Regions from separate parts of the Cupriavidus sp. Met-2 genome, predicted to be linked through region 2. Evidence: predicted binding sites of a transcription regulator. Region 2 holds the regulator's gene; each other region holds the start of a gene.

The links. Region 2 encodes NrdR, which represses ribonucleotide reductase genes. Its sites were predicted from a motif close to CACNANATNTNGTG; they were not measured.
Region 1: the regulator NrdR is predicted to act here: its motif matches at 1,198-1,211, upstream of WD006_RS21150 (ribonucleoside-diphosphate reductase subunit alpha).
Region 3: the regulator NrdR is predicted to act here: its motif matches at 1,401-1,414, upstream of WD006_RS13940 (ribonucleoside triphosphate reductase).

Annotation. Positions count from the first base shown of each region.
Region 1 covers NZ_JBBHZL010000010.1:195,006-198,283, reverse strand. The annotation lists gene WD006_RS21160 (sigma-54-dependent transcriptional regulator) at 1-334, shown strand, start outside; gene ampD (1,6-anhydro-N-acetylmuramyl-L-alanine amidase AmpD) at 327-929, shown strand; gene WD006_RS21150 (ribonucleoside-diphosphate reductase subunit alpha) at 1,448-3,278, shown strand, end outside.
Region 2 covers NZ_JBBHZL010000004.1:283,461-286,738, reverse strand. The annotation lists gene WD006_RS11840 (PilW family protein) at 1-735, opposite strand, end outside; gene WD006_RS11835 (hypothetical protein) at 732-1,121, opposite strand; gene nrdR (transcriptional regulator NrdR) at 1,399-1,866, opposite strand; gene glyA (serine hydroxymethyltransferase) at 2,012-3,259, opposite strand.
Region 3 covers NZ_JBBHZL010000005.1:299,786-303,063, forward strand. The annotation lists gene WD006_RS13940 (ribonucleoside triphosphate reductase) at 1-1,348, opposite strand, end outside; gene WD006_RS13945 (fatty acid--CoA ligase) at 1,559-3,136, opposite strand; gene WD006_RS13950 (acyl-CoA dehydrogenase family protein) at 3,212-3,278, opposite strand, start outside.

The DNA of each region.
Region 1 (3,278 bases), on a different contig from region 2:
GACACCCGTGGCGGTGATGCCAGAACCGGCGCCCGTGCCGGCCCCGATTCCCGTGGCAGGGCCGGTCGCCGTGCCTGCCCCCGATGCTGGCGCGCCGGCTGCCACCACGTTCCCAATTAATCTTCCCGCGCACCTGGAGGCGATGGAGCGCGAGCTGATCCTGCGCGCCTTGCGGCAGACCGGCTTCAACCGGACCGCCGCGGCGCCGCTGCTGGGTTTGAACTTCCGCCAGTTGCGGTATCGGATCGAACAGCTCGGTATCTGCGAGGAGGATGGGCGCAGCGGCCGGGACGATAGCGAATCGCTGGCCGAAGGGGAGGGGCGCGATGTCTGACGCCGCAGGCCGGGTCCGCGACTGGCGGCCCAACGCCGACGGCTGGGTCCCCGCAGCCCGCCACGTGCCGTCCCCGAACTTCGACGCCCGCCCCGAAGGCATGGCGGTCGATGTGGTGGTACTGCACAACATCAGCCTGCCGCCGGGGCAGTTCGGCTCCGACGATATCGAGGCGTTCTTCCAGAATCGGCTCGATGCCACGCGCCATCCGTTTTTCGAGACGATTCGCGATGTCCGGGTATCGGCCCACTTCCTGATCCGTCGCGATGGCGAGCCGGTTCAGTTTGTCGCCTGCACACAACGTGCGTGGCACGCCGGCCAGTCCGACTATTGCGGACGCCAACGCTGCAACGACTTCTCGATCGGCATCGAGATCGAGGGCACCGACGACCAGCCGTTCACGCCAGCTCAGTACGAGACGGTCGCCGCGCTGGTGAGTGCCCTGCGGGCCGCCTATCCGATCCAGGGCGTCGCTGGCCACAGCGACATTGCTCCGGGACGCAAGACCGACCCAGGCCCCTACTTCGACTGGAGCCGCTTTGCGAAACAGGCCGCGCTGCCGCTGGCGATGATGCCGTACCGGCAGGCAAGGTAGGTTTTCCAGGGGTGTCAAATAGGGTGCGCCGGGCCCCGAATCGTCACGACGGCTGCCACATTCTGGGACACCTATCGCCGACCTGTTCCCATAGAAATATTTTCAAAATCTTGTGCGCCACCGAACGGCTCGCCGCGAACCCTTGAGGCAGCGGGCTTTGCGGGATTGTGGCGCTGCCGCACCGCCGGCCCGGCAATGTGAAAGCTGATTGTCAAGACTGGTCATTCAGTCTCGTTTCACTATACTTAGCCCAGATTTTCGATGTGACCACTACATCTAGTGGTTTTTCCGGGGAGCCGACCCAAGAGTGAAGCCTCGCTGCAGCAGCTTGCGGTGTGTGCGTCACAAAATTCAACCGGGTCGGGCTGTAAAAGAGTCCCTAGCAGAATGAACGCCTGTGCAGTTTGGTTCTCGCCTGGCATGGCCAGTGTCGAGTGTCTTCTGGAGCGCATTTTGCTAGGGACTTTGTCATCTTCAGCAGAAGTCTTCAATACAAGGGTTAAAACAGGAGTTACCTCATGCAAACGGCCCAAAACGAACAACAAACCACTGGCGTGACTGGCGTTGCTGGCGCAGCAGCCGGCATTGCGCAGCAGAGCCCCGTCGCTGCAGGCGTTACCTATCAGGACTACAAGCTGATCCGCCGTAACGGCGCCGTGGTGTCGTTCGAGCCGAACAAGATTGCCGTGGCCATGACCAAGGCATTCCTGGCCGTCAACGGCGGCCAGGGCGCGGGATCCGCGCGCGTGCGCGAGATCGTCGAGCAACTGACCCAGAATGTGGTGCGCGCGCTGGTGCGCAGCCGTCCGAACGGCGGCACGTTCCATATCGAAGACGTGCAGGATCACGTGGAACTGGCGCTGATGCGCTCGGGCGAACATGAGGTGGCCCGCGCCTACGTGCTGTACCGCGAAAAGCGCACGCAGGAACGTGCCCAGGCCAACGCGCAGGCGGTGGCCCGCGTGCAGGAAGCCGGCGTGTCGTTCAACGTGACCGATAACGGTGTGACGTACCAGCTGGACTTGGTGGCGCTGCACGCGCTGATCGACAACGCCTGCAGCGGCCTCGGCAAGGCCGTCAGCGCAGAGCCGATCCTGAAGGAAACGCTCAAGAACCTGTACGACGGCGTGCCGATGACGCAGGTCTACGACTCCGCCATCCTGGCCGCGCGCACGCTGATCGAGAAGGACCCGGCCTACAGCCAGGTGACCGCCCGTATCCTGCTGCACACGATCCGCAAGGAAATCCTGGGCGCCGAAGTGACCCAGACCGAGATGGCGACGAAGTACGCCGAGTACTTCCCGAAGTTCATCGCCCGCGGTATCGAAGCCGAACTGCTCGACGAAAAGCTGGCCACGTACGACCTGGCCCGCCTGGGCGCCGCGCTGGACGCCTCGCGCGACTTCCAGTTCAACTACCTGGGCCTGCAGACGCTGTACGACCGCTACTTCCTGCACGTGGACGAAGTGCGCATCGAAATGCCGCAGGCGTTCTTCATGCGCGTGGCCATGGGCCTGGCGCTGGAAGAGAAGGACCGTGAAGCGCGCGCGATCGAGTTCTACCAGCTGCTGTCGTCGTTCGACTTCATGTCGTCGACCCCGACGCTGTTCAACTCGGGCACGCGCCGCTCGCAGCTGTCGTCGTGCTACCTGACCACGGTCTCGGACGACCTGGAGGGCATCTACGAGGCGCTCAAGGAAAACGCGCTGCTGTCGAAGTTCGCTGGCGGACTGGGCAACGACTGGACCAACGTGCGCGCGCTGGGCTCGCACATCAAGGGCACCAACGGCAAGTCGCAGGGCGTGGTGCCGTTCCTGAAGGTGGTCAACGACACGGCCGTGGCCGTGAACCAGGGCGGCAAGCGCAAGGGCGCGGTCTGCGCGTACCTGGAAACGTGGCACCTGGACATCGAGGAATTCCTCGAACTGCGCAAGAACACCGGCGATGACCGCCGCCGCACGCACGACATGAACACGGCCAACTGGATTCCGGACCTGTTCATGAAGCGTGTGATGGAAAATGGCGAATGGACGCTGTTCTCGCCGGCCAGCTGCCCGGACCTGCATGACAAGGTCGGCAAGGCATTCGAGCAGGCCTACCTGGGCTACGAAGCCAAGGCCGCCAACGGCGAACTGAAGCTGTTCAAGAAAGTGCCGGCCATGCAGCTGTGGCGCAAGATGCTGGGCATGCTGTTCGAAACCGGCCATCCGTGGATCACGTTCAAGGACCCGTGCAACATCCGCAGCCCGCAGCAGCACGTGGGTGTGGTGCATAGCTCGAACCTGTGCACGGAAATCACGCTGAACACGAACGAGAGCGAAATCGCCGTGTGCAACCTGGGTTCCGTGA
Region 2 (3,278 bases):
TCGCACGTGATGCCAGGCGAGTTGTCGCTGTCGCGCCACGTCTTGAGCGTCAAGCAGAGCGGAGACGCGCTCACTCTCGCCTTGGCCATCGCCCTCATCGACCATGCCGAAACGCAATTGCATCGACTCGACGCCGCGCACAAGGGTGCCGGATGTGTAGGCGTGTGCCTGCGCGCGGTTGTCGCTGCGGCGCGGGTAACGGCACAGCAACTGGGGAACGCCGTCGCTACCCTTGCCGATATAGAAGACGTTGGTCGCGGCATGGTGTGCCGGCGGTGCGATGCCGTCGCCAACTGTTCTTGCGGGCAGCGCGTAGCCACTGCAGTCAGTCATCGTGCCGTCGGCCAGGCTTGGATCGGTTGCGCGACCGCTGCCGGAAAACCGCACGAGCAGTGCATCGCTGCCGCGGACGCCGCGTCGCCCACATTCCATCCCGTCGTCGATCGACGGCGCACCACAATCGTCACGGCCTTCAAGCGGCGCCTGTGGGGCGGGGTGTGCGGGCTCCAGCGCAACATGCGCGGGAATCCAGCCCGCATGCCGGATCGCATGGGCGATGATGGCCAATGCGCGCTGACCGCGCTCTTCGATCTCGATCCCGTCTGCCACACTGGCATAGGCGTCCCGCATGACTTGCCACATGGTCAGCGCAGCGAGCATTGCAATCGTGCCAAGCGCGACACCGATCATCATGCCCACCAAGGTGAAGCCGTGATGCTGCGATCTTGCCCTCATGGCGCGACCCACAATGCCAGCCGGGTAGGCATGGTGGCGACTCCGGCTGCATCCGTCGGAGAACGGCTCTCGATGGTTGCGATCGCGAGGCGTTTGTCTGGCACGCAACGCTCTTTCTGCTCGGGCAATCCGCAAAGTGGGATCGGGAGCGCATCGTTGCCGGGTGGCTGCAATGCCATTGCACTTGCTTCGGCCAGTTCAGCGGCCCGCATCAGAGCGGTGGTCAGGCGTTCCTGTTCAGCGGTCCAGCGCAGCGAGACCGTGCCGAGCATCCCCAGCGGTATCGCGCCCAGGCCGATGAAGGCCAGGCTCAGCAATGCTTCGAACAGAACGTGACCTCGGCACGAAGTCAATGAAGGGGAACGGGGGGGAAGGCGGGCAACCATGGCGTATCGGTTCGATTAGAACGGAAGGCCACGATAACGGCGGGGATGGTGTCAGGACGTGTCTGGCTGTGGAGGATTGGTGTCAGTGTGTTTCCGAGTCGAGCCCGGAAACATCTGAGGGAGTGCCAGAGTCGCCAAGGGCGTGGCATCACGCAAGTTGGGCTTTAGAGGTCCGGGTTTGCGCACGCGCCATGAGGCGGACTTGCACGCGCGCTCGCTTGCCTGTCTCTAGCCAAGAGCGGCAAGTGGTGATCAGCCAGCTTTTTTGCGGTCCTTATTACCCCTTTCGTGGGGTAGATGACGAGAATTCGTCGAGCATTTCCCGGAATTCGGAAACGTCCTCGAAGCTGCGATACACGGAGGCAAAGCGGATATAGGCGATCTTGTCGAGCTTGCGAAGCTCACGCATGACCAGTTCGCCGACCTGGCTGCTCGGGATCTCCTTCTCGCCCAGAGCCAGCAGTTTTTCTTCGATGCGAGTGATCGCTTCGTCGATGGCCTCGGCGGAAACTGGCCGCTTGCGCAGTGCCAGCCGCATCGAATCCTTGAGCTTGGCACGCGCGTAGTCCACGCGCGAGCCATTTTTCTTGACGATGGCGGGAAAGAACAGCTCGATCCGCTCGTAGGTGGTGAAGCGGCGGTCGCAGGCTTCACAGCGGCGTCGGCGGCGCACGGTATCGCCATCTTCCGAGACGCGGCTGTCAAGAACCTGAGTGCTGGAATGACCGCAGAAGGGGCATTTCATGCCTGACCACCTGAAAGTAAGAGCCTGACCGCATTTTGCATCTTCGATTTCTGTTGCGGTCGTGCTGGTTGTTGAAACGGCGCTGCCACCTCAGAGGTGGCAGCGCCGTTCGTGTGCGCTAACTATAACGCGATCGACTGGCGAATCAGCCGTAGACCGGGAAGCGACGGGTCAGTGCGGCAACCTGTTCGCGCACGGCGGCGATGTTGGCCTCATCGTGCGGGTTGTCCAGCACGTCGGCGATCAGGTTGGCCACCTGGCGGGCTTCTTCTTCCTTGAAGCCGCGCGTGGTCATGGCCGGCGAGCCCAGGCGGATGCCCGAGGTGACGAACGGCTTTTCCGGATCGTTCGGGATCGCGTTCTTGTTCACCGTGATATGGGCGTCGCCGAGGATCTTCTCGGCTTCCTTGCCGGTGATCTTCTTGGCGCGCAGGTCCACCAGCATCACGTGGCTTTCCGTACGGCCCGATACGATGCGCAGACCGCGGGCGATCAGCGTTTCGGCCAGTGCGGCGGCGTTCTTGACCACCTGTTCCTGATACGCCTTGAAGTCCGGCTGCAGCGCTTCCTTGAAGGCCACGGCCTTGCCGGCAATCACGTGCATCAGCGGACCACCCTGGATGCCCGGGAAGATGGCCGAGTTGATGGCCTTCTCATGCTCGGCCTTCATCAGGATCACGCCACCGCGCGGGCCACGCAGGCTCTTGTGGGTGGTGGTGGTCACGAAGTCGGCGTGCGGCACCGGGTTCGGGTACACACCGGCGGCGATCAGGCCGGCATAGTGGGCCATGTCCACCATGAAGTAGGCACCAACAGCCTTGGCAACCTTGGCGATGCGTTCGAAGTCGATGCGCAGCGCGAAAGCCGATGCGCCGGCGATGATCAGCTTCGGCTTCTTCTCGTGGGCCAGCTTTTCAAGCGCGTCGTAGTCGATGTCTTCCTGCGCGTTCAGGCCGTAGCTGACCACGTTGAACCACTTGCCGCTCATGTTCAGCGCCATGCCGTGGGTCAGGTGACCGCCTTCGGCCAGGCTCATGCCCATGATCGTGTCGCCCGGCTTGAGCATGGCGAAGAACACGCCCTGGTTGGCCTGCGAGCCCGAGTTCGGCTGCACGTTGGCGGCTTCGGCGCCAAACAGTTGCTTCACGCGGTCGATGGCGAGCTGCTCCACCACGTCCACGTACTCGCAACCGCCGTAGTAGCGCTTGCCGGGATAGCCTTCGGCGTACTTGTTGGTGAGCTGCGAACCCTGGGCGGCCATCACGGCCGGCGAGGTGTAGTTCTCGGAAGCGATCAGTTCGATGTGGTCTTCCTGACGCTGGTTTTCCTTCTGGATCGCGGCAAAGACTTCGGGGTCGATCTGCTCGATCGTGAAGCGGCTACGTTCAAACATGGCGTGACTCGTCTGTTTA
Region 3 (3,278 bases), on a different contig from region 2:
CGAAGCGATACGTGGTGCCTTCCGCTGGCGTTGCCTCCAGGTTGTACATGTGGCCCGTGGCTTCCTGGAATTCGACGATCCGCCCGCGTACATGGTCCAGCAGACGCATCGCCATCGCGTGCCCGGCTTCCGTAGTGATGTCGTACGCATCGCCCGAGAAATTGCGGATCATCTCGTTGATGCCGTTCACGCCAAGCGTCGAGAAATGATTGCGCAGTGTGCCCAGGTAGCGCTTCGTGTAGGGGAACAGCCCTTCGTCCATCAGTTGCTGGATACGCTCGCGCTTGGCCTCCAGCGTGTCGCGGCCCATGTCCAGCAGTGAGTCGAGCCGGTTCAGCAGTGCGGCTTCGTCGCCTTGATACAGGTAACCGAGTCGCGCGCAGTTGATGGTGACCACACCCAGGGACCCGGTCTGCTCCGCACTGCCGAACAGACCGTTGCCGCGCTTGAGCAATTCACGCAGATCCAGTTGCAACCGGCAGCACATGGACCGGACCATATTGGGCGTCAGGTCCGAATTCACGAAGTTCTGGAAGTACGGCAGGCCGTACTTCGCCGTCATCTCGAACAGCCGCGCGGCGTTCTCGCTTTCCCACGGGAAATCCGGCGTGATGTTGTAGGTGGGGATCGGGAACGTGAAGACGCGCCCTTTGGCATCGCCCTGCGTCATCACCTCGATGTACGCACGGTTGATCATGTCCATCTCCGCTTGCAGGTCGCCATAGCGGAACGGCATTTCCTCGCCGCCGATGACGGGCACCTGTTCCTTGAGATCGTCGGGACATGTCCAGTCGAATGTCAGGTTTGTGAATGGCGTCTGCGTGCCCCAGCGCGACGGCACGTTGAGGTTATAGATCAGCTCCTGGATGTGCTGCCTGACCTCGGGGTACGTCATCGCGTCCTTGCGGATGAAGGGCGCCATATAGGTGTCGAACGACGAGAAGGCCTGCGCGCCGGCCCATTCGTTCTGCATCGTCCCCAGGAAATTCACGATCTGCCCGACCGCGCTCGACATATGCCGCGGCGGCGCGGCTTCCACCTTGCCCGGCACGCCGTTGAGGCCTTCATGCAGCAGAGTGCGCAACGACCAGCCGGCGCAATAGCCGGACAGCATGTCGAGATCGTGGATATGGAGGTCGCCTTCCCGGTGCGCGGCGCCGGCCTCGGGCGCGTAGACATGCGAAAGCCAGTAGTTGGCGGTGACCTTGCCGGCCACATTGAGGATCAGGCCGCCCAGCGAATACCCCTGGTTGGCGTTGGCGTGAATCCGCCAGTCCTTGCGGTCCAGGTATTCATTGATAGACGACTCGACGTCGACAGTCGTCGCGCCCCGGATGTTCTGCTGCATCGCACCCCTCCCGTGCTTACGCACAAAATATGGGGTGGATTATCTATATCGATACCATAGGTAGTGTTGCGGCAGATCAAATGGCGGCACCGCTGGGGGGGGCGACACATCGGGCGGCGGGTCGGGCAGATCTCGCCAGCAAGGCGATCCAGACCTCGACCGCCCGGCGTCATCTGCCGCCGGATGTGCCCTTCCCCAGCCCCCGTGTGCCTAGTTCACCTGCCGGGTGCGGCCCGTCCAGTACGGCTCCCGTAGCGCCCGACGCAGCAACTTGCCCGACGGATTGCGCGGCATGGCATCGATGAAGTCGATGCTCTTGGGCACCTTGAAACCCGCGATACGCTCGCGCGCCCAGCCCAGAATACTGTCGGCGTCAGCGGCCACACCCGGGCGCAGCACCACCATCGCCTTGACCGCCTCACCCCACCGCTCGTCCGGCACACCGATCACGGCCACGTCGGCAACGGCCGGGTGGCCGTAGATGGCGCTCTCCACCTCGGCCGGGTAGATGTTCTCCCCGCCGCTGATGATCATGTCCTTGACCCGGTCGTGGATATAGAGGTAGCCGTCCGCGTCCATGTAGCCAGCATCGCCACTGCGCAGCCAGCCGTCGGCGTCGATGGTGCGGGCGGTCTCTTCCTCCTGCTTCCAGTAGCCCGCCATGTTCTGCGGCGAGCGGATCACCACTTCGCCCACCTCGCCGGCAGCCAGCCTCTGGCCATCCGGCCCGACCACCGCCACCTCGCTACCGGGCATGGCCTTGCCGGCGGCGCGCATGCGCGGGACATCGGCGGGCGTATGATCTTCCGGCGGCAGCGCCACGATCGTGCCCGTGGTCTCCGTCATGCCGTACTGCTGCACGAAGCCGCAGCCAAACACCGCCATGCCCTCACGCAGCAGCGCCGCGGGAATCGGCGACGAACCGTACAGCATGTGCTTGAGGCGTGAATAGTCCACCTGGCGCGCGCGCGGATCACGCAGCACGATCTGCATCGCAGCCGGCACCATGAACAGCTTGCTGATGCGGTCGTGCTCGATATAGTCGAGCACCTTGCCCGGATCGAATTCGCGCGCCACGACACCCTTGCAGCCGACAAGAACACCGCGCACGCCCCAGCCCGAACCGCCGATATGCGCCACCGGCATGGCCACCAGCGACACATCTTCGTCGTTCCATTGCGACCAGTCGGCACCTTCGCGCAGCGAGATCTCGGTACCACTGGTCAGGTTGCGATGCATCAGCATCACGCCCTTGGGACGTCCGGTAGTGCCAGACGTGTAGAGCTGCAGCACCACGTCGGCGGGCTTCGCTTCGTGCGCCGGTGGTGTATCCGGGCACGCGTCGCGCCATTCCGTGTAGGCCGGCCAGTCTGGCTCCCCGCCCTCCATCGCCACGGCGCGGCGCACCAGTGGCAGCGCTGGCAGCAGGTTGCGAACCGATGCCGATGACTCGGGGCCGACGAAGACCAGCGTCGCGTCGCAGTGCGAGACGATGTACTGGATTTCGGGCCCCGCCAGCCGCCAGCTCACCGGTGCAATGACGGCCCCCATCTTGGCCGCGCCAAAGAATAGTTCGAAATAGTGGTCGCTGTTCTTGCCGATATAGGCGATGCGGTCGCCAGCCTTCACGCCGTCGGCCAGCAGGGCCTGCGCCACGCGATCCGTATGGCGATCGAAATCGGCAAACGTGGTCTCGCGGCCTTCGAAGGCGTACGCAATGGCCCCGGCCCGCTCCCGGGCGAAGTGGCGAATCGCGCTGGGCAGCGTCGCGAGGTATTCCGTCTCCATGAGCCTTGTCTCCCTTTTTGATTGATAGGATGGGTACTGGTGACAAATGGCGTCGAGGGACGCCAATGCGGGCACTCAGAGCCGCAATACCTGTCGCGCGATGATGTTGCGCTGGATCTCGCTCGAACCGCCGTAGATCGAT